Linked DNA regions of Gemmatimonas sp.. The protein of the gene in region 2 interacts with the protein of the main gene of each other region in a pairwise test. Links are inferred from orthologs where the notes say so. Each region holds a gene or a part of one and is shown on either strand. Other genes may lie near its edges.

Region 1 (9,622 bases), on a different replicon or contig from region 2:
GTGCCCGAACGTCTGGCGACTGAGAGCAACTCGGCAGCGGACGCGGACGTGCACCGCGAAGCCTAGCCGCGCATCGAACACATGACGGCCGCGCCCATTCGTCAGCCGAAGCGCCTCAGCGTGGTCGTGGCCGCGCGCATGCCGCCCGCGACGCTCGAGGAGGTGCTTCGCTCGCTCGCGGCTCAGCACGGGGCGTCGGAGCTGGACGTTATTCTCGCGGACGGTAGTCCGGATGGCAGCATGGCGACGATTCGGCATCGTTGTTTGCCGCAGGCGCGTCACATCTCGCTACCGGGTGGAAACCTGCCGGCGCTGAAGGCGGCCGCCATCCGTCAGGCCGAAGGCGATTTCGTCGCGATGCTCGACCCGAGCGACGCGGCTGACCCGGACTGGGCTGACCAGATCATCGCGGGCTTTGCCGATCCGGGCGTGACGGCCGTGGGCGGCGTCGTCCTGCAGGCGGGCTCGGATAGCGCCGGGAACGTGTCTGCCTATTTGTTCGAGTACGGCGCGTTCAATCCGCCGGTGACTCCGGGAGACACGCAGGGCGATCTCCCCGGCAACAACGTCGCGTATCGGCGGGCAGCGTTGACGGACACCTGTGCAGACATCCTGGCCGCGGAGGGCTTCAACAAGCCATTCGTACACGAGCGCATCCGCGCCGCGGGCGGCAGATTGGTGATCAGGCCATCGATGCGCGTGCGGCACCTGACGAACTACGCATTCATGGCGTTCGGCGTGCGGCGATTTCACTACGGCCGCTGCTTCGGCGCGACGCGCGTGCGACGGGCACCGCACGGGGAAAAATGGTTGTTTCGCCTTTTCGCACCCGCCGTTCCGCCGTTGCTGATGTCTCGACATCTCCGCCGCGCTTGGCAGCACCCCGCGAATCGCCGCCTACTGCCTCGAGCCGCGCTCGCGCTGTGCGGGGTCTGTGCGTGCTGGGGCATGGGCGAATGGCTCGGCTACTGGTTCGGACCCGGCCGTTCGTGCCAGGAGCTGTACTAGTGGCAACGCCGGCGATGAGTGTGGTGGTCGCCGGGTCGCGGCCGTCGGGGCCGCCGACCGGGCTTCTTCACGTGCTCGGTCCGGCACTACAGACGGGACGAATCGAATTGCTGTTGGCGACGGCGCGCGACGCGGGATCGCCGATCACGCCGAACACGCGTGTCGTGAAGTGCCGGGTAGGCAGCACGATACCGCAGATGCGCCTGCTGGGGATGCGCGCGGCGCGTGGCGGGCTGGTGGCGCTGACCGAGGACTTCTGTGTGCCGGCGCCCGGCTGGGTCGAGGCGTTGATCGAAGCGCATCGGCGTGAAGGCGCTGCCGTCGTCGGCGGACCGGTAGCACGCCGCACGGGCAGCGCTGCGGACTGGGCGCTGACCTTGATCGAGTACGGACGCTTCTTTCGCGGCGGGCCTGAGGGCACGGTCGGCGACCTTCCGTCGATCAACGTGGCGTACGACGCGGCGCAGTTGCGCGCCGTGCTGCCTGCAGATGCCGACGGCCTATTTGAAGTGGCGCTGCACGCGCGGCTGCGCGCAGCCGGTGCACGATTCTGGCGGGTGCCCGACGCGGTGATGTTCGACCACAGCACCACCGACGTGCGTCGCGCGGCCGCGGCGCAATTCCATCACGGCCGACTCTACGGCGGCGGGCGCGTGCAAGGTCACGGCTTGCTGACGCGGTTGACCCGAACGGCTCTCAGCCCAGGCATTCCGGCGGTCCTGCTGTCACGAATCGCCCGCGAAGTCGGCGCGGCGGGCCAGACTCCGCAGCTGCTGCGGGCGCTGCCTGCGCTGTCGATCTTGCTCGGCGCATGGTCAATTGGTGAAGCCGTCGGCTCCATACTTGGCGAAGGTCCGAGTGGGGCACGCTGGACAGGTTTGTGATGCACCGGCGAGGCGCTGATCCTCAACATGCCGGGACACACATCCGGTCATCATGGTCTGCTGGTGAAGCTGCGTGAGATGGGGCCCGTACTGATCACCGGAGACCTGTCGCACGTCCGCGAGAACTACGAGAGCGACGGAGTGCCCACCTTCAACACCGATCGTGCGGCGTCGCTCGCGAGTATCGATCGCTTCACGCGGATCGCGAAGAATCGCAAGGCGACGGTGATCATTCAGCATGATCGACCCGTCGCGTCGCTGGCGACCCCGCCGCGTGGCCCAAGAGCGGTACGAGCGACGTCGCGGTGGGCCGCATCGGGGCCGAGCGATTCATCGCCACCATCGAGCCGTGGCACGGCCATCAGGTCGTGGTGTACCGGCACCACGACGGCGCATGGGAGCCTCATGTGATTGATTCGACCATCGTCGACGGTCACGCGATCGCGGCGGGTGATTTTTCGCGCACCGGTCGCGACGACATCATCGTGGGCGAACGTGGTGGAAAACGGGGCGTATGCCTCTGCCGGCTCGAGAACGACGTCACCGACTCGTGGTCGAAGACGCCGCTCGACGCTGGTGGAATGGCTGCGGCTGGCTGTGCGGTCGCGGACTTGAACGGCGATACGCGACCTGACGTGATCTGCATCGGGAGTGCGACTGCAAATCTCAAATGGTATGAGAACCGGCCTTAGCTGGAGTGCCGGATCATACGGAGTGAGGTGGGGGGGCGGGCCCTCTCAGCCGTGCGTGCCGCCGTGCCCGCCGCCGGACGACTCCGACGACCCGCTGCCACCGGAACTCTTTGAACCGGTAGAGCCATACCCGTTGGCTTCCTTCTTCGCATGCTGCGACTTGGTGCTGCCCGTCTTACCGGGTCCGCCGCGCCCGCCCGACATTCCCTGCCGTTCCTTCGCGTGACCTTTGCCTTTCCCCGAGTCGTCGTTCGTGCGCGCCATGGTGATCTCCGCCGTGAAGTCGTGTACGCTGTTCAATGCCGGGCTCGTGGGACGCGTAGTTCGCATCGCCGCCGACGCTGCGTGCAGTGCACAACCGGTGCCGAGATCGTCGCCTGCGTTGCTGGTGCTCTCCGAGCGTCGATCCCGTTGCGTCGATTAGGCTGAAGGCCACGCAGCCTGATCGGCTTCCGCCACGCGAGGCGCCGGCCAACCGGTTGCCCCCGTCATCACCGCCACCGCATCCGCCATGGTGATCTCGCGCGTGTTCACCAGCGCCGCCCGACGCCCCATCCGCTGAATGTGAATCCGATCAGCCAGCTGAAACACGTGCGGCATGTTGTGACTTATGAGGATCACGCTCAACCCGCAGTCGCGCACCCGCGTGATGAGGTCGAGCACCATACCACTCTCTTTCACGCCGAGCGCAGCCGTAGGTTCGTCCAGAATCACCACGTGTCGCGCGAAGGCCACGCTGCGCGCCACGGCGATGCCTTGGCGCTGTCCGCCGGAGAGCGTCTCCACGGCCTGCGTGATGGAGCGAATCCCAATGCCGAGCTCGCGCAAATGTTCGGCCGCCTCACGTTGCATGCGTGGGCGATCGATGAGTCGCAGCAGCGACCCTGCAAGTCCCGTCCGACGATGCTCGCGCCCCAGAAATAGGTTCTCCGCGATCGACATCGCCGGCGCCAGCGCGAGATCCTGGTACACGGTCTCGATGCCCGCGCGACGGGCGTCTATGGGCCCGCCGAAGTGCACGCGCGCGCCGTCCAGCCAGATCTCGCCGCTGTCGGGAATCATGGCGCCCGACAGCGCCTTGATAAGCGACGACTTGCCCGCACCGTTGTCGCCGATCACGGCCATGATCTCGCCCGCGCGCACTTCGAAGTCGGTGCCATCGAGTGCCGTTACCTGGCCATAGCGCTTCACAAGGCCGTGCCCTTCCAGCACCATCGGCGCCGTTGCGTTGGGGGTACTCACGCTTTCCTCGACCACTGGTCAGTCGCCACGGCCAGAATCACCAGCACACCCGTCACCAGAATCTGATACACCGACGACACACCCATCAGCGTGAGTCCATTGCGGAACACGCCCACGATGAGTGCGCCCACCAGTGACCCCACTACGATGCCGCGTCCGCCAAACAGGCTCGTGCCGCCCAGCACCACGGCGGTGACGGTGTCGAGGTTCTCCGTTTGCCCGCTTTGCGGATCGCCGACGCCGGTGCGCGCGATCGACAGCAACGCCGCCGCGCCGGCGCACAGCCCAGACAGTGCGTACACGCTGAGTAACACGCGGTTGGTCCTGATGCCGGCTAATCGCGCGGCTTCGAGATTGTTGCCCACCGCATACACGTGCCTCCCGGCCGCCGTTTCGCGCAGCACGACGAACGCGAGCCCGTACAGCAGCAGCATGGCGAGGGCACCGTAGGCGATTGGCGTGTTGCCCACGCGCACGCTGTTCCCGAGCCACGTGAGCAGCGGCGGCAGGTCGGTAAACGTCTGCGCCCGTGACACGAGCTGCGTGACGGCGAAGGCGATGTTCATCGTGCCGAGGGTGACGATGAACGGCGGCAGCTTGATGCGCGTGACGAGGAGGCCGTTGATCATGCCGGCGATTGTCGTGACACCCATGCCGCCGGCGATGGCCATGGCCGGATGCCAACCGTGTTTCACCGCCAGCATGCTCATGACAATTGAGCCGAGCGCCATGATCATGCCGCAGGCGAGGTCGATACCGCCGGTGAGAATGACCAGCGTTTGCCCGACGGCCAGCACGCCGACCACCATGACTTGTTGCAGCACCAGCGACAGATTGGCGCCGGTCAGGAATCGCGGTGATTGCAGCGCAAAAAAGAGGCAGGCGAGCAGTAGCGCGACCAGCGGACCGGCGAAGGCCAGCCGCCGAGTGATCATTTGTCGCCCCAGCAAACCCCGAGTGCCTTCTCAGCGCCAAGGCTTGCCAAGCCGGCCACACTGTCTTTGGCGATCAACTGCACGCCGGTGTCGACGTAGCCACTCGCCTTCTTGGCCGACCTGATGAACGTCATCGCTGCCTCAACGCCCAACTCGGCCATGCGCAGCGGATACTGTTGCGCCGTCGCGGTGAGTGTGCCGTCCACGACATGCTGCACGCCGCGGCAGCTCCCATCGACCGAGACGATCAGCACGCCCTTCTCCTTGCCGGCATTCTTGAGTGCGGTGAAAGCGCCCGCCGCCGACGGCTCGTTCACCGTGTACACGACGTTGATATCGGGATGCGCCTGGAGGCAATTCTCGATGGCCGTCTGCCCCTTGGCCTGATCGCCCATCGCGTCGGTCATGCATACCACTTCCGGAGGCTGCGCGAGCTCGTTGCGCGCCTTCTCATACGACGGGAGCCCGAAGCCGCTCAGGAATCCGTTGTGGCGCTGCGCCCCAGTGGGATGCCCAGGAATGAGGTCGAGCGTGGCGATCCTAGCCGGTGTCGCCCCAAGGCGTGCCTTGGCGTACTGGCCGATCAGCTGTCCGGCTTTGTAGTTGTCGGTGGCGAACAGCGCGTCGGTGGCGTCGACCGGATCGGTCGGGCTATCGAGGGCGATCACCAGAATGCCGGCGTCCCGCGCCTTCCTGATGGCGGGCACAATGGCCTTCGAGTCGCTGGCGGAAATCAGAATGGCCTTGGCACCGGCGGCCATGAGGTTCTCGATGGCCGTGACCTGGCCGGCGTTGTCGCCATCGCTGCGACCGGCAGCGGCGATCAGCGTCGCCCCCTGCGCGGCAGCGGCCTGTTCGGCACCCTCCTTCATCTTCACGAAAAACGGATTCGACGCGGTCTTCGTGATCAGTCCGATTACCGGCTTGTCGTCCGCCTTGGGCGAGCAAGCGACGAGCAGCGGGAGGGCCAGGGCGATCAGGCGCTGGGTCGAGAATCGGGGCAGGGCAAGAATGCGCATAGGGGAGGAAATCAGCACGCAATTGCGAATTGGGCAAGAGAGGCCACGGGTGATTGCGCCGGACGATTGCGGTGCGCCCGTGCGAGTGACAGCCTTCCCACCATGAGACGATTGTCTATTCGATTCCTGATGGCGCTGGTGGTGATACTGACGGTGGTCGGTGGCACCGGCTGCCGCCTGCTCGGCCCTCAGAAGCCGTTGTCGGTGCGGCAGGAGATCTGGGCGCGCGTGGCGAAGGTGCCGGGGGCGCAGGTCTCCATTTCGATGCGCGACTTCGAGCGCGGCCGTGCCTTCGATCTGTACGCCGACACGGTGTACCACGCCGCCAGCATGATGAAGGTGCCGGTGCTCTTCGCGCTATTCGACGCGTTCGCCAAGGGTCGGCTGCGCCCCGAGCAGTCGATCCGCCTCACGAATCAGTTCCGATCGATTGCCGACTCGTCCACCTATGTGCTCGACCCGGCCGACGACAGCGACAGCACGGTGTACGCGCGCGTGGGACAGGATGTGTCGCTGCGCTGGCTGGCCGAGCGCATGATCACGCACTCCAGCAACCTGGCCACGAACACGCTGATCACGTTGCTCGAGCCCGCGAAGATCACGTCGCTCGCACGTGAGCTCGGCGCCCGGAACACCGTGGTGCTACGTGGCGTGGAGGATACGCCGGCCTTCCGGAAGGGCATGAACAACGTGACCACCGCCAGCGATCTGGTGATGCTGTTCGTCGCACTGCAATCGCGGCGGCTGGGGGACAGCACGGCCACGGCCGACATGCTCCGGATTCTCGAACAGCAGGCGTTCAACACGCAGATCCCGGCAGGATTGCCGCCCGGCACGCGCGTGGCGCACAAGACCGGCAGCATCACGGCGACGCGTCACGACGCGGGGCTGGTGTATCCGCCGGGGAAGGCGCCGTATGCCATCGCCATCCTCACGCGCAACATCGCGAATCCCGCCGTCGCCGACGCACTCACGGCGGATTGCTCACGTATCCTCTGGGAGTGGCTCGCCAAGTGAACGATCTCACCACCGGTTCCATCCCTCGCCACATCGTGCGCCTCGCGGTGCCGATGGCGCTCGGCATGATTTTCCAGACGTTGTACTTCCTCGTCGACCTCTTCTTCGTGGCGCGACTGGGCGACGCAGCCGTGGCCGGCGTGAGTGCCGCCGGCAATGTGCAGTTCATCATCATGTCGTTCACGCAGATTCTCGGCGTGAGTACGATGGCGCTTATTGCGCACGCGGTGGGCCGCAAGGATCAACCCGATGCGAATCTGGTGTTCAATCAGAGCGTGCTCTGGGCCTTTGTGTGCGGCATCGGGACGTTGATCTTCGGGTATGCGCTGTGCGGCCGCTACATGAGCGCGCTTGGTTCGAACGCTGAGACCATCGCCGCCGGTACGTCGTACCTGCGCTGGTACATCCCAGGGCTTGCGCTGCAGTTCGCGCTGGTATCCATGGGCAGTGCCTTGCGCGGCACCGGCATCGTGAAGCCCGGCATGTTGGTGCAGATGCTCACGGTCGTGCTGAATATCATCTTCGCGCCGATCTTCATTGCGGGGTGGGGCACCGGGCGGCCGCTTGGTGTCGCGGGCGCGGGGCTGGCGAGTTCACTGGCCATCGCCATCGGCGTGATTGCGACGGCGGTGTATTTCGTGCGACTCGAACATTACGTGACGTTCAAGCGCGAGCTGCTTTCGGTGCGCACCGACGTGCTCACGCGCATGCTGAAGATCGGTGTGCCGCCGGGTGCCGAGTTCGCCCTGATGTTCGTATTCACGGCGGTGATTTACACGGCCATCAAGCAGTTCGGCCCAGAGGCGCAGGCCGGCTATGGCATCGGGTCGCGCCTCATGCAGTCGATGTTCCTGCCAGCAATGGCGGTGGCGTTCTCGGCGGCGCCGATGGCTGGGCAGAACATGGGCGCTGGTCACCTCGACCGCGTGCGCGACACGTTCAAGTGGGCGGCGATCATGGGCAGCATCCCCATGGCGTTGCTCACACTGCTGTGTCAGTGGCGTCCCGAACTGCTGGTGCAGGGATTCACGAAGGAAGCAGCAGTGATTGCCGTGGCCTCGCAGTTCCTGGGCACGATCTCGTGGAATTTCGTGGCGTCCGGTTTGGGCTTCACGTGTGGTGGCATGTTCCAAGCACTCGGCAATACCGTGCCGTCGCTGATCGCCAGTGCCACGCGCCTCATCACGTTCGCTGTGCCGGTGTGGTGGTTGTCGCATCGCCCGGGCTTTCAGATCAAGCAGGTGTGGTATCTCTCGGTGATCACGATGACGCTGCAGGCGGCATTCACGCTGTGGCTGTTGCGCGGTGAGCTCCAGCGCAAGGAGTTGAAGATGGCCACGGCCCGGCTGGCGGTATGATGCGTTACGCTCGACGAGCCGTCGTGTTCGTGGCGTTGGCGATCGGATCCCTAGGCGCGCAGGAGACGCGCGCCGTCCCGACGCCGTGTCCCGACGGTATCCCCGCCACCGTCCAGTGCTCACTGGGCAAGGACAGCACCGGCGCGTTCTACTGGATCGCGATGCCGACGCCGTGGAAGAGGCGACTGGTGGTGCACGCGCATGGCGGGCCCGACCTCGGCGTCCCCGACGCCAAGGGCAGTGCCGACGATCTCACGCGGTGGAATATCTGGACGCGCATGGGCTTCGCCGTGGTGGCCAGTACGTATCGCCAAGGTGGTGTCGCGGTACGGTCGGCGGCGGAAGACGTGGAGCGCTCTCTGCAGCAATTCATCGCGCAGTTCGGCCGGCCCGAGCGCACGATTCTGCACGGGCAGTCGTGGGGCGCCGGCGTGGCGGCGCGTACGGCGGAGCTGTTCGGGGCGCGTGATATGCAGGGACGCGTTCCGTACGATGCCGTGCTGCTCACGAGCGGCGTCTTGGGTGGAGCCAGCTTATCGTACGACTTCCGGATGGATCTGCGCGTGGTGTATCAGGCGGTGTGTGGCGATCATCCGCGGGCCGACGAACCGCAGTATCCGTTGTGGCACGGCTTGCCCGTAGGCGCGAAGCTCACGCGCGGGCAGTTGGCCGATCGCGTGGACGCGTGCACCGGGGTACGGAAGCCGGCGGCCGCGCGCTCGCCAGAGCAGGCGCAACATCTGGCTACGATTCTCGCCGCGGTGCGCGTACCCGAGCGCACACTGATCGCACACCTGAACTGGGGTACCTGGCACTTTCAGGATATCGTGACGAAGCGGACGAGCGGTGCGAATCCGTTCACGACCACTGGCGTGACCTACGCCGGTGGTGCGGCGCTGAATGACAAGATCGCGCGCTACCTCGCTGATTCTGTAGCGGTTGCTACACTATCGGCCGATGCCGATCCCACCGGTCGTATTCCGGTGCCCGTGCTCACGATGCACGCCATCGACGATCCCACTGCGTTCGTCGAGCTCGAGAGTACGTTCCGTCACACCATGGAGCGCGCGGGCCGAGCCAAGGCGCTGGTGCAGCTGTTCACGCAGGACAGCGAGCACAGCTACCTGAGCGACGCCCAGTACGTGAGCGCCATGCACGCGCTGTTGGCGTGGGTGGAGCGGGGCGCCACACCAACACCAAAGGCCGTCGCCGCGTCGTGTGCACGCGTTGAGCCCACGTACGATCCGGCCAAAGGATGTCGATTCGTGCCATCGTATACGCCGGCGCCGCTGTCGTCGCGGGTGCCAAACAGAGCGAAACCGGGAAGCCCGAAGTGAACACGCCGTTCCATCATTGCCTGCGTCTGGCTGCGGCCTCCATGGCGCTGACGCTGTCAGCCGTGGCCGGCTGCCGACCGTCCGCGCCCTCGTCGCCGTCGGAAATGGCCGCGCAGTTCTACACGCTGCT
Region 2 (10,709 bases):
TGCAGATCACGACGCAGTTCACATGGCGCGACGGCCTCGAAATCGGGGTCGTCGCGTTGGTGTTCTATCGGATCCTGCTGCTCATTCACGGTACGCGCGCCCTCCAGATTCTCGGCGGTGTCGCGGTGTTGGTGGCGGCGTACGCCATCGCGTCGCTGCTGCAACTCACCATGATCACCTACCTCTTGGGGTTGGTGTTCACGTACGGTGTGTTCGCGCTGCTGATCATCTTTCAGCCCGAACTGCGCGCCGCGCTGGCGCACCTCGGACAGGCGCCGGTCACCCGTCTGTTCAAACGCGTCGAACAGGGACCGGTCGAAGACGACATTGCCGATGCCGTCGACCGGCTGTCGCGCTCGGGTGTGGGCGCGATCATCGCCATCGAACGCGATGTGCCGCTGTCCGATTTCATCGACAGTGGGTCGTCGCTGCAGGCGAAAGTATCGGCTGATCTGCTCACGACGATCTTCACGCCCTATTCGCCGCTGCACGATGGCGCCGTGATCATTCGTGGCGACACGATCGTCGGCGCCGGCTGCATTCTGCCGCTGTCGCAAGGTGCCGTGGGACATCGCTCCCTTGGCACACGCCATCGCGCGGCCTTGGGACTCGCTGAAGAGACGGATGCCATCGTGATCGTCGTCTCCGAGGAAACAGCCGTGGTGTCGGTGGCACGCGACGGCGCCTTGCAGGTTCGGCTGACGCCGGTGCAGCTGCGTGATCTGCTCGCCGGTCGCGCCGTGAAGTCCACCGGATGACCGCGCGACCTGCGTTGCCGCGCGCGCGCGTTCAGATGCCCAGAACGGTCATCGCCCCGGTGCTGGCGATGGTGGTGCTCTTTTCGGCCTATCTCGCCACGGCAGCGCCCGATCTCACATTCTGGGATGCTACCGAACTCGTGACCGCCGCGCGCACGCTGGGCATTCCGCATCCCCCCGGGACGCCGCTGTGGGTGCTCATCGCGCACGTGGTCTCGAAGGCGTTCTCCAATACCGGTCCGGCCCGCGCGGTGACCATGCTCTCGGTGTTGGCGAGCGCTTGGGTGGGCGGCGTCGGCGCCGCGATGCTGCAGCGGTGGATCGGCTCACGGGGCGCGGTGGTGGGCGCGGTGGTCGCCGGCACGATGACCACCGTGTGGAGCAACGCCACCGAGACCGAGGTGTATGCGGTGTCGCTACTCTTCTCGGCGCTGATGCTGGCGGCGGGCGAGTTCGCTGGCCGTCCGGGCGTGGCAGACCATGCGCGCCAGCGCGCTCGCGCCCTCGTCGTGTTTATCGCGGCCCTCGCGGTGCCGTTGCATTTGAGCGTGCTGGTGGCCCTGCCGGCGGCGCTCGTGTTTGCCTGGGCCGGTCCGCGCGTTCGCCTCATCGACGTCGTGGGCTGGGGCGCGCTCGGCTTGCTTGGCCTATCGGCCGTCGCGGTGCTGCCGCTGCTGTACGCGGCAGGGGCCGAGCTGGCGTCGGGGCATCCCGATTCGCTGCTGGCGCTGGCGGCGGTGCTGCGCCGCGAGCAGTACGACGTGGCGGGACTGCTGCCGCGGATGGCGCCGATCTGGCTGCAGTTGGGCAACGTGTTCGAATGGGCCGACTGGCAGATCGCGTTCGGCGTCCATCCGTTCCCGACGCCGTCGGTTCCCCGGACGATGCTTACCCTCTCGTTCGTGTGGCTGGCGGCGCTCGGTCTACGCGCGGTGTGGCGTCACGAGGCCCGCGTGGGTCGGGCGATGGCGGTACTGCTGCTCTGCGGCACCGCGGGCGTGGCCTTCTGGCTCAACATGCGCGCTGGCCCCACGTTCGGCGGCAGCTTCATTCCGCCCGGCGCCGTGCACGAGGCGCGCGAACGCGACTACTTCTTCGTGCTCGGCTTCTGGAGTTGGGGACTGTTGGCCGGGGCCGGCCTCGCCGCGATCTCGGCGAGCATCGCGAAGCGTTTGCCCGCGCCGATCGCCGCATTGCCGTTGTTGATCGGCGCGGTGCCGCTGGTGGCGAATCGCACGGTGATGGATCGCACCCGTGAACCGATCGCGTCGTTGCCGCGCACGTACGCGCGACTTTTGCTCGACGCCGTGCCGCAGCGGGGTGTGCTCCTGGCCGCCGGTGACAACGACACGTTTCCCCTCTGGTATCTGCAGCAGGTGGAGGATTATCGGCTGGATGTGACCGTGGTCACCGTGCCGCTGCTTGGCGCGACCTGGTATCGGGAAGCGCTTGCCGAGCGACGGCTGTTGCCGCCCGAGGCGGTACGCACCTGGCCCGGACTCGAGGCGACGCTCCGCGCGATCATGGTTCACGCCACCGACGACGGGCGCGACGTACGCGTGAGCGCGCTGCTGTCGCGTATTGATCGCGACCGCGTGGATCGGACACAGGGCTGGGCGCTGCAGGGGCTGGTGTATGCGCCGTCGGCGACGACCGCACCTGGTGCGATCGCGCTCGACGCGGCCGCCTTGGCGCGGGCACGGGAGCAGCTCCCGCGCTCGGCGCTCGCGCCGATTCCGGCGGGCGCCGATGCCGCCGTGACGCAGATGCAGGCGCTGCTGCGGTGCACGCAAGTGCAGCGGTTCGACGACCCGTTACTTGTGTCGTCGTGCAATGCTCCCTAACCTTATGTGCTATGCCAATTTCGGACCATGTCGCAACGATGGTGGCGGAGGTTCGTGAGCGCATTGCCGCGGCACGCGAACGGGGAGGACACGGACAGGATGTCACTCTGATCGCGGTCACGAAGACGCACGGCCCCGACGCGGTCACGGCGGCGTGGGACGCCGGCGTGCACGATGTCGGGGAAAACAAAGTGCAGGAAGCCGAATCAAAGATGGCGCAGGTGACGGTGCCGGTCCGCTGGCACCTGATTGGTCACCTTCAGCGTAACAAGGCGAAGAACGCCGCCAAGTTCGATCTCGTCCACAGTCTTGATAGCGAACGGCTCGCCGTGGCACTCGACGAGGCGGCTGGCGAGGCGCAGCGGGTGCTCGAAGTGCTGGTGCAGGTCAACGTGAGCGGCGAGTCCACCAAGAGTGGGTTCGCGCCGCACGACCTGCCAACCATCGCTGAGCGCCTCCACGTATGCAGCAATCTGCGGGTTCGGGGTGTCATGACGATGGCGCCGTTCGATGCCGACGAGTCGGTGTTGCGCGCTGTCTTTCGTGGCACGCGGGACGCGCGGACACAGCTGCAGGCGGCCGGGTTTGGCGCCGAGTGGCTGAGCATGGGCATGTCGGGCGACTACGAAGTCGCTGTCGAAGAAGGCGCAACGCACGTACGGCTGGGCACAGTGCTGTTCGGCAGTCGGACCTGATTCACCCAGGAATTCGCATGGCGGACGACGGCTACCAAGGCTTCCATCTCACCGCGCTGGACGCGCGGCGCTTCGATTTCGGCAACGCACTGCGTGGCTACGACCGCGCACGTGTGGACCAGTTCCGCGAGCAGGTTGCCGAGGAACTGGAGCGCATGTCGCGCGCCAATCAGGAGCTCGATCAGAAGGCGCGCAACTTTCATGAGCAGCTGAAGTCGTTTCGGGATCGCGACAAGGCGCTGAACGAGGCGCTCGTGAGTGCGCAGCAATTGCGTGGCGAAATCAAGGAGCAGGCCGAGCGCGAAGCCCAGCTCATTCTGCGGGAAGCGCAGGCCGAAGCCGACAAGCTGCTGCAGGGCGTGCGCGATGAACTGCGTCGGACCGAAGACGAGGTGCAGGCGCTCTGGCGCACGCGTCGCAGCTACCTCGCGCAGCTGCGCCATCATCTCGAACGTCAGCTCACCGAGTTGAACGCGGCGGAATCTGAACCGATCCCCGATTTCACTACGCCCCGCACGATGTCGGCGGTGCGCGCGGAGCCCTCGGTGGTACAGGAGATCCGCGAGTTGCCCCGACGCCCCGCGGCCCCCACGCCGTCGTGGCTCGATGTCGTCGAGGATGACTCATGAGCGCCTCGCAGAATTCACGGCCGTCGCTGCAGTACACGCAGGAACACACGGCCGTCGGACTGTCGCATCCCGCGCTCGGCTTGCACGCTCGCGAGCGTATCGAAGCGTGCGCACAGGCCGTGCGCGCGCGCTTCCCGCGCCCGATCGACGTGGCGATCATCCTCGGCACCGGTCTTGGTGGCCTGGCCGACGAGATCGACGTGGAGCAGACGATCGAATACAAGGACCTGCCGAACTTTCCGCTGTCCACCGTCGAATCGCACAAGGGTCGCCTGTTGTGCGGCACCTTGGGCGGCAAGACGGTGGTGGCGATGCAGGGCCGCTTCCACCGCTACGAAGGCTACTCGCTGCAGCAGGTCACGTTCCCCGTGCGCGTGCTCCGCGCGCTCGGCGCCGACACGCTGATCGTGAGCAACGCCTGCGGCGGCATGCATCCGTTGTGGGCCGCGGGTGATCTGATGGTGATCGCCGATCACATCAATCTGCTGGGCGACAATCCCCTCATCGGTCCGAACGACGATACGCTGGGCGCGCGCTTTCCCGACATGTCGGAACCGTATGATCCGGCGTTGCGCGCGCTCGCGCGCGAGGTGGCGTCGCAGCACGGCATCACGTTGCGCGAAGGCGTGTACGTGGCCGTGCAGGGGCCCAATCTGGAAACGCGCTCGGAGTATCGCTTTTTGCGTGGAATCGGTGCCGACGTGGTGGGTATGAGCACGGTGCCGGAAGTGATCGTGGCGCTGCACGGCGGCATGCGGGTGCTGGGGCTCTCCATCATTACCGACAAGTGCCTACCCGATGCGCTCGAACCGGCCAGTCTCGCCCAGATCGTGGGCGTGGCCCGTTCGGCCGAACCCAAGCTTGCTACCGTCGTGAAGGGTGTGATCGCGCGATTGTAAGTCCGCGCCGCGCCGTTTCTCCGCCTGACTGAACGCTCCGAATTACCCGCTCTCATGACCGCACCGCAGGACACCGCTACGTATCCGCTCCTCCCCGACTCGGGCGCTGACGCCTTCGAGCAGGAACTGCTCGCGCGCTGGGAGGCCGAGCAGCTATTCGAGCGGGCACAGGCCGCGCGCGCCGGTGCCACGCCGTTCGTGTTCTACGAGGGGCCGCCCACGGCCAACGGACGCCCGGGCATTCACCACGTGTTCTCGCGCACGATCAAGGACCTCTTCTGCCGCCACCGTGCGATGCAGGGGTACTTCGTGCCGCGGAAGGCCGGGTGGGACACGCACGGCCTGCCGGTGGAAATCGAAGTCGAGAAGGAGCTGCAGCGCGAAGAGGCGGCACGGCAGGGCGTCGATCCCTCGGAGATCGCGAAGCTTGGCGGCAAGCAGTTGATCGAACAAACCGGCGTGGCGGAGTTCAACCGGCGCTGTCGCGAGAGTGTGTTCAAGTACCGCGGCGACTGGGAAAAGTTATCGCAGCGTACGGCGTATTGGCTCGACTACGACGATCCGTACGTCACGTACTCGCACAACTTCGTCGAGTCGGTGTGGTGGGCGCTGCGCACGCTGCACGAGAAGTCGCTGCTGGTGCGCGGGCACAAGATCCTGCCGTACTGCGCGCGCTGTGGCACCGCGCTGTCCAGCCACGAGGTGGCGCAGGGCTACGACGACGTCGACGATCCGAGCGTGTACGTGGCGCTCGATTTGCTCGATGAGCATGGCCACGCGCCGGCCCAGCGTCGTCGCATTCTGGTGTGGACGACCACGCCGTGGACGCTGGTGTCGAACACCGCCCTCGCGGTGAATCCCACGCTCACGTACATCGAACTGCGCAAGAAGAGCGGCGCCGAGTGGACGATCATTTTGGCTGAAGCACGCGTACCCGGTGTGCTCGGTGCCGACTGGGCCGATCGCTGGGACGTGACCGGGCAGATGACCGGCGCCGACCTGTCGGGCAAGCGCTATCGCCGTCCGCTGGATTGGGTGCCGTATCCCGACGAGGGCCGTCACGAAGTCATCGTGACGGAAGATTTCGTAAGTGCGGAAGACGGCAGCGGCGTGGTGCACATGGCGCCGGCGTTCGGTGCCGACGACTATAGCGCCGGGCAGCGTCATGGACTCGCCTTCCTGCAGCCCGTCACGGCGCGCGGCGAGTTCACCGACGACGTGCCGGAAGTGGGTGGCGTGTTCGTCAAGAAGGCCGATGCGCGCATCATCGAAGTGCTGCGTGAGCGCGACGTGCTGTGGAAGGCGACGACCTTCACGCACTCGTATCCGCACTGTTGGCGCTGCGGCACCCCACTGCTGTACTACGCGCGTGGCTCGTGGTTCGTACGCACCACCGCCGTGCGCGAAAGCCTGATGGCGCGCAACGCGGCGGTCGATTGGCATCCGAACGAGGTCGGCACGGGCCGCTTCGGTGAGTGGCTGGCCAACAACGTGGATTGGGCGATCTCGCGCGACCGCTACTGGGGTACGCCGCTCCCGGTGTGGGTGAACGACGAAGACGCCACCGAGATCGACGTGATCGGCAGTTACGCCGATCTCGCCGCGCGCATCGGCCGGCCGCTGCCCGAGGATTTCGATCCGCACAAGCCGCACATCGACCAGTACACGTGGCCGGCCCCGTCGGGGAAGGGCACCATGCGTCGCGTGCCGGAAGTCATCGACACCTGGTTCGACTCGGGCTCCATGCCGTTCGCGCAGTGGCACTATCCCTTCGAGAACCGCGACAAGGTCGAGGCGCAGTTCCCGGCCGACTTCATCTGCGAAGGGGTCGATCAGACGCGCGGCTGGTTCTACTCGCTCATCGCCATCGCGACTGGGCTTGGCGATGCGTTGCCCAACAACGCCGATCGTACGGCCGCGCCGTATCGCCACGTGGTCGTGAATGATCTCGTGCTCGATGCGCAGGGGCAAAAGATGTCGAAGAGCAAGGGCAACACCGTCGACCCATGGCACGTGCTCGAGCGACACGGGGCGGATGCGGTGCGCCTGTTCCTCGTGGCCACTAGTCAGGTGTGGGTGCCGCGTCGCTTCGACGAGAACGCGATCCGCGAAACGGCGGGACGCTTCCTGCTCACCTTCCGCAATGTCTACAACGGCATCTTCGCGCAGTACGCCAACTTCGGGTGGAGCCCAAGTGCGAACGATCCGGCCGTGGCCGACCGTCCGGCGCTCGATCGCTGGATTCTGTCCCGTCTTACGCGCGTGGAAGCCGAAGTCGATGCGCATCTGAACAATTACGACGCCACACTGGCCGCGCGGCGTGTGATGCAGTTCATGGATGACGACGTGTCCAAGTGGTACGTCCGCCAGTCGCGTGCCCGCTTCTATGAAATAGACAGCGCCGACAACCGGGCGGCGTTCGCCACGCTGCACGAAGTGCTGGCCGTCACGTGCCGGTTGCTGGCGCCGTTCGCGCCGTTCATGACCGATGCCGTGCACCGGGCCCTGACCGGAACCTCGGTGCACCTCGCGTCGTATACGCGGGCAGACCGAACGCCGGTCGACGACACGCTCGAGGCGGCGATGGACGACATCCGGACGCTGGCGGGGTTGGCGCGGGCGGCTCGCGATGTGGCCGATATCAACGTGCGTCAGCCGCTCCCGTCGGTGCAGTGCGTCGTGCCCGGTAATCCAGGACCGGCATCGGAGCTGGGCGCGTTGCTGGCGTCCGAGATCAATGTGAAGCTGGTGGAGTTCGTGCGCTCGACCGACGCCCTGGTGTCGCTCGAGGTGAAGGGCAACTTCCGGACGCTCGGCAAAAAGTTCGGCAAGGAAACACCGCTGGTGGCGGCGGCGGTGCCCGACATGCCAGTCGAGCTCATCCGTATATTGGCGGGTGGCGAGTCGGTCACGATCGAGGTCGAGGGCATTCCACGCTTGATTGCCCCCGACGACGTCGCCATCATCCGTCGCGCCTCGGGAGCCGCCGTGGTTCAGGAGAACGGGGGATACGGGGTCGCGCTCGACCCCACGATTACGCCGGAGTTGCGGGCGGAAGGCCTGGCACGCGAAGTGATCAGCAAGGTGCAACGCCTCCGGAAGGAAGCGCAGCTGGACGTGAGTGACCGCATCGCGGTGGCGATCGCCGGCGATGAGGAGCTGGAGGGCGCTGTGGCCACGCATCGTGGACGCATTGCCGACGAGGTGCTCGCCGTGCGATTGCTGGTCGGCACGGAGGCAGGCTCGCCGTTCCATGCAGATGGCAACGGTTCCACGTGGACCGCGACGCAGGTGGTGGACGTCGATGGACGTTCGATCCGCCTCGCGCTCACCAAGGAAGGGTCGTAATGGCTGGATCCAACGCCGCGTCGAAGGACGGCAAGAAGTCGAAGCCGATGCCCAAAAAGCAGTTGCAGCATTTCGAGAAGCGGTTGCTCGAAGAGCGCAAGCGCGTGCTGAAGGAGCTCGGGCACCACGGGGAAGCGTTTGGACCGAACGGTGACGCCGACGGCGATACCAGCGCCTACTCCTTCCATATGGCCGATCAGGGGACCGACGCCATGGAACGCGAAAAGGCGTTCCTGTTCGCGTCGCAGGAAGGTCGTTTCCTCTTCCACATCGATCAGGCGCTGCGTCGTCTATACAAGTCGCCCGAGACCTTCGGCAAATGCCACCAGTGTGGGGAAGACATCGCTTTCGAGCGACTCGACGCCTTGCCGCATGCGCGCTACTGCTTTGCGTGCAAGCAGCGTGAGGAAGACGCCAAAAAGGGCTGATGTGAAGGCACTCGTCGCTATTCCTGTCCTGCTGGTTGTCCTCGTTCTCGACCTGATCACCAAGGCCGTGGCGGTCGCGACGCTCGCGCCCGCCGGCGGATCCAATCCGGTGTTCGGGAACTGGTTCCGGTTCGCGCTCGTCTACAACCCCGGGGCGGCTTTCGGGCTGCACCTGGGCGACTACTCGCGCTGGATCTTCATGGCGCTCACGCTTGGCGCCCTCGTGATCCTGTGGCGCCTCTATCAGCAAACGGCGCAAGACGACTTGCGCAAGGCGCTCGCCGTTTCGCTCGTGGCGGCGGGTGCCCTCGGTAATGTGATCGACCGGATCCGGTCGGATTTGGGCGTCGTCGATTTCATCGATATCGGGTTCGGGGCGCATCGCTGGCCCACGTTCAATGTGGCCGACATGGCCGTCAGCGGCGGCGCGTTTCTGCTAGCGCTGGTGTTGTGGGGCGAAGAGAAGCGCGAGACGGCCGCGGCCGCGGCGGCGGCGGCGACAGAATCGGCCGACCTGACGCGATGACCAACCCGACCCGTAGTGCCACCGCGTCGGCCGTCGTTAACGATGTGCCGGCGGCGGCTTCCACGGCGCGATTCTGGACGCTCGTCTTCCTCGTGACAGCGGCCGACGCGATCTCGAAGGCGCTCGCCGTGGAGTACCTCGCACCACGCCATATTCCACATCGGATCATCGGCGACGTGGTGCGTTTCACGCTGGCGTACAACCCGGGGGCGGCCTTCGGCATGCACCTCGGTCCTGCGTCACGCTGGATTTTTGCGGCGCTCAGCGTCGTGATTGTCGTGGTGCTGATTCGCGCCACGGCCGACCTCACCCGGATCTCACGGCTCGCCGCGTTTGGCGTGCCCGTCGTGGTCGGGGGGGCCATCGGCAACCTGCTCGATCGTATTCGGCTGCGAGACGGCGTTGTGGATTTCATCGATATCGGCTTCGGCGACGTCCGCTTCTGGACGTTCAACGTGGCCGACACTGCCGTTACCATCGGAGCAGGTTGTCTCGTGATCGCATTGTGGCAGTTGGACAAGGCACAGCAGCAAGCGGCGGCGTCGTGAACGCCAATCCGGGAGTCGTACACGACTTCGACGTCACGAATGACAGCGGAGACGTGGGTGAACGGCTCGATCTGCTCGTGTCACGCCGCTGCGAGCTGTCGCGGACGCAGTCCGCGACGCTGATCGCGAACGGACACGTGACGGTCAACGGCAAGGCCGAGAAGGCGTCGTATCGCAGCCTGGCCGGCGATTCGCTGCACGTCGTCATTCCGCCGCCGCCGGGCCGGGATATCGTGCCGGAGAACATCCCGCTCGATATCGTCTACGAAGACGAATATCTGCTCGTGGTCGACAAGGCTGCCGGCATGGTGGTGCATCCCGCGCCAGGCAACTGGACGGGGACGCTGGTGAACGCCCTGATCGGTCGCGGTGAGCCGCTGGCCGACGGCGGCAGCGAGGAGCGCGCGGGTCTGGTGCATCGCCTCGATAAGGACACCTCTGGACTGCTGATCGTGGCCAAGACCGACGCCGCCCATCGGTCGCTCAGTGCGGCGCTGGCCGCCCGCAAAGTGACGCGCCGCTACGTGGCGCTGTGCTGGGGACATCTGGCTACCGACAACATTTCGGTGGAAAAGCCGATCGGCCGCGATCCACGAGACCGAACCAAGATGACGATCGTCCCTGATGGACGGATGTCGCGAACGGATTTCGTGCGCCTCGGTCGCTTCGACTCGGCCGACCTGTTGCGGGCCCACCTGCACAGCGGCCGGACGCATCAGATCCGTGTGCACTTGTCGTCGATCGGCCACCCGGTGGTCGGTGATGACACATACGGGGGAGGCGGCGGTCGGCGCTTGGTGGACTTACCCGGGAAAAGGCACTTCCTGCACGCCGCCTGGTTGCGCTTCCGCCATCCAGTAACCGGCGCCCCGGTCGATCTGCGTTCTCCGCTCCCGGAGGATCTTCGTCAGTCGCTGTCGGTGGTTAGCCTCATGCCGGAACTCGCCACGCACCAGGATCCGCTCGATGTCTTCGGGTTCTACAAAACCGACGAAGTCCTCCCCGGACACAAGCCGGACGATCACGACGACGCC

What was found.
Region 1: the proteins of ileS (region 2) and RMP10_RS18915 interact in binary tests that used the Escherichia coli proteins (3 or more experiments, as listed by UniProt). The link is inferred for Gemmatimonas sp. from one-to-one orthologs.

What each region holds. Positions count from the first base shown.
Region 1 is NZ_JANPLK010000077.1:77,047-86,668, reverse strand. Bases 3,770-6,556 are described here. They hold RMP10_RS18915 (sugar ABC transporter substrate-binding protein), read right to left. Parts: upstream 5,781-6,556; coding sequence 4,758-5,780; downstream 3,770-4,757. Other genes in these bases: RMP10_RS18910 (serine hydrolase), read left to right, coding at 5,883-6,556; RMP10_RS18920 (ABC transporter permease), read right to left, coding at 3,823-4,761; RMP10_RS18925 (ATP-binding cassette domain-containing protein), read right to left, coding at 3,770-3,826. Outside these bases: RMP10_RS18955 (radical SAM protein), read left to right, coding at 1-66; RMP10_RS18950 (glycosyltransferase), read left to right, coding at 82-1,008; RMP10_RS18945 (glycosyltransferase), read left to right, coding at 1,008-1,892; RMP10_RS18940 (MBL fold metallo-hydrolase), read left to right, coding at 1,920-2,303; RMP10_RS18935 (FG-GAP-like repeat-containing protein), read left to right, coding at 2,300-2,584; RMP10_RS18930 (hypothetical protein), read right to left, coding at 2,630-2,914; more of RMP10_RS18925, read right to left, coding at 3,005-3,769; more of RMP10_RS18910, read left to right, coding at 6,557-6,797; RMP10_RS18905 (MATE family efflux transporter), read left to right, coding at 6,794-8,155; RMP10_RS18900 (hypothetical protein), read left to right, coding at 8,152-9,492; RMP10_RS18895 (hypothetical protein), read left to right, coding at 9,489-9,622. UniProt on the Escherichia coli protein: Part of the ABC transporter complex RbsABC involved in ribose import. Binds ribose. Also serves as the primary chemoreceptor for chemotaxis.
Region 2 is NZ_JANPLK010000014.1:123,691-134,399, reverse strand. What follows is about bases 4,500-8,373. They hold ileS (isoleucine--tRNA ligase), read left to right. Parts: upstream 4,500-4,879; coding sequence 4,880-8,173; downstream 8,174-8,373. Other genes in these bases: RMP10_RS04700 (TraR/DksA C4-type zinc finger protein), read left to right, coding at 8,173-8,373; RMP10_RS04710 (purine-nucleoside phosphorylase), read left to right, coding at 4,500-4,825. Outside these bases: diadenylate cyclase CdaA, read left to right, coding at 1-758; RMP10_RS04725 (DUF2723 domain-containing protein), read left to right, coding at 755-2,602; RMP10_RS04720 (YggS family pyridoxal phosphate-dependent enzyme), read left to right, coding at 2,614-3,297; RMP10_RS04715 (DivIVA domain-containing protein), read left to right, coding at 3,315-3,926; more of RMP10_RS04710, read left to right, coding at 4,007-4,499; more of RMP10_RS04700, read left to right, coding at 8,374-8,601; lspA (signal peptidase II), read left to right, coding at 8,603-9,127; lspA (signal peptidase II), read left to right, coding at 9,124-9,675; RMP10_RS04685 (RluA family pseudouridine synthase), read left to right, coding at 9,672-10,709. UniProt on the Escherichia coli protein: Catalyzes the attachment of isoleucine to tRNA(Ile). As IleRS can inadvertently accommodate and process structurally similar amino acids such as valine, to avoid such errors it has two additional distinct tRNA(Ile)-dependent editing activities.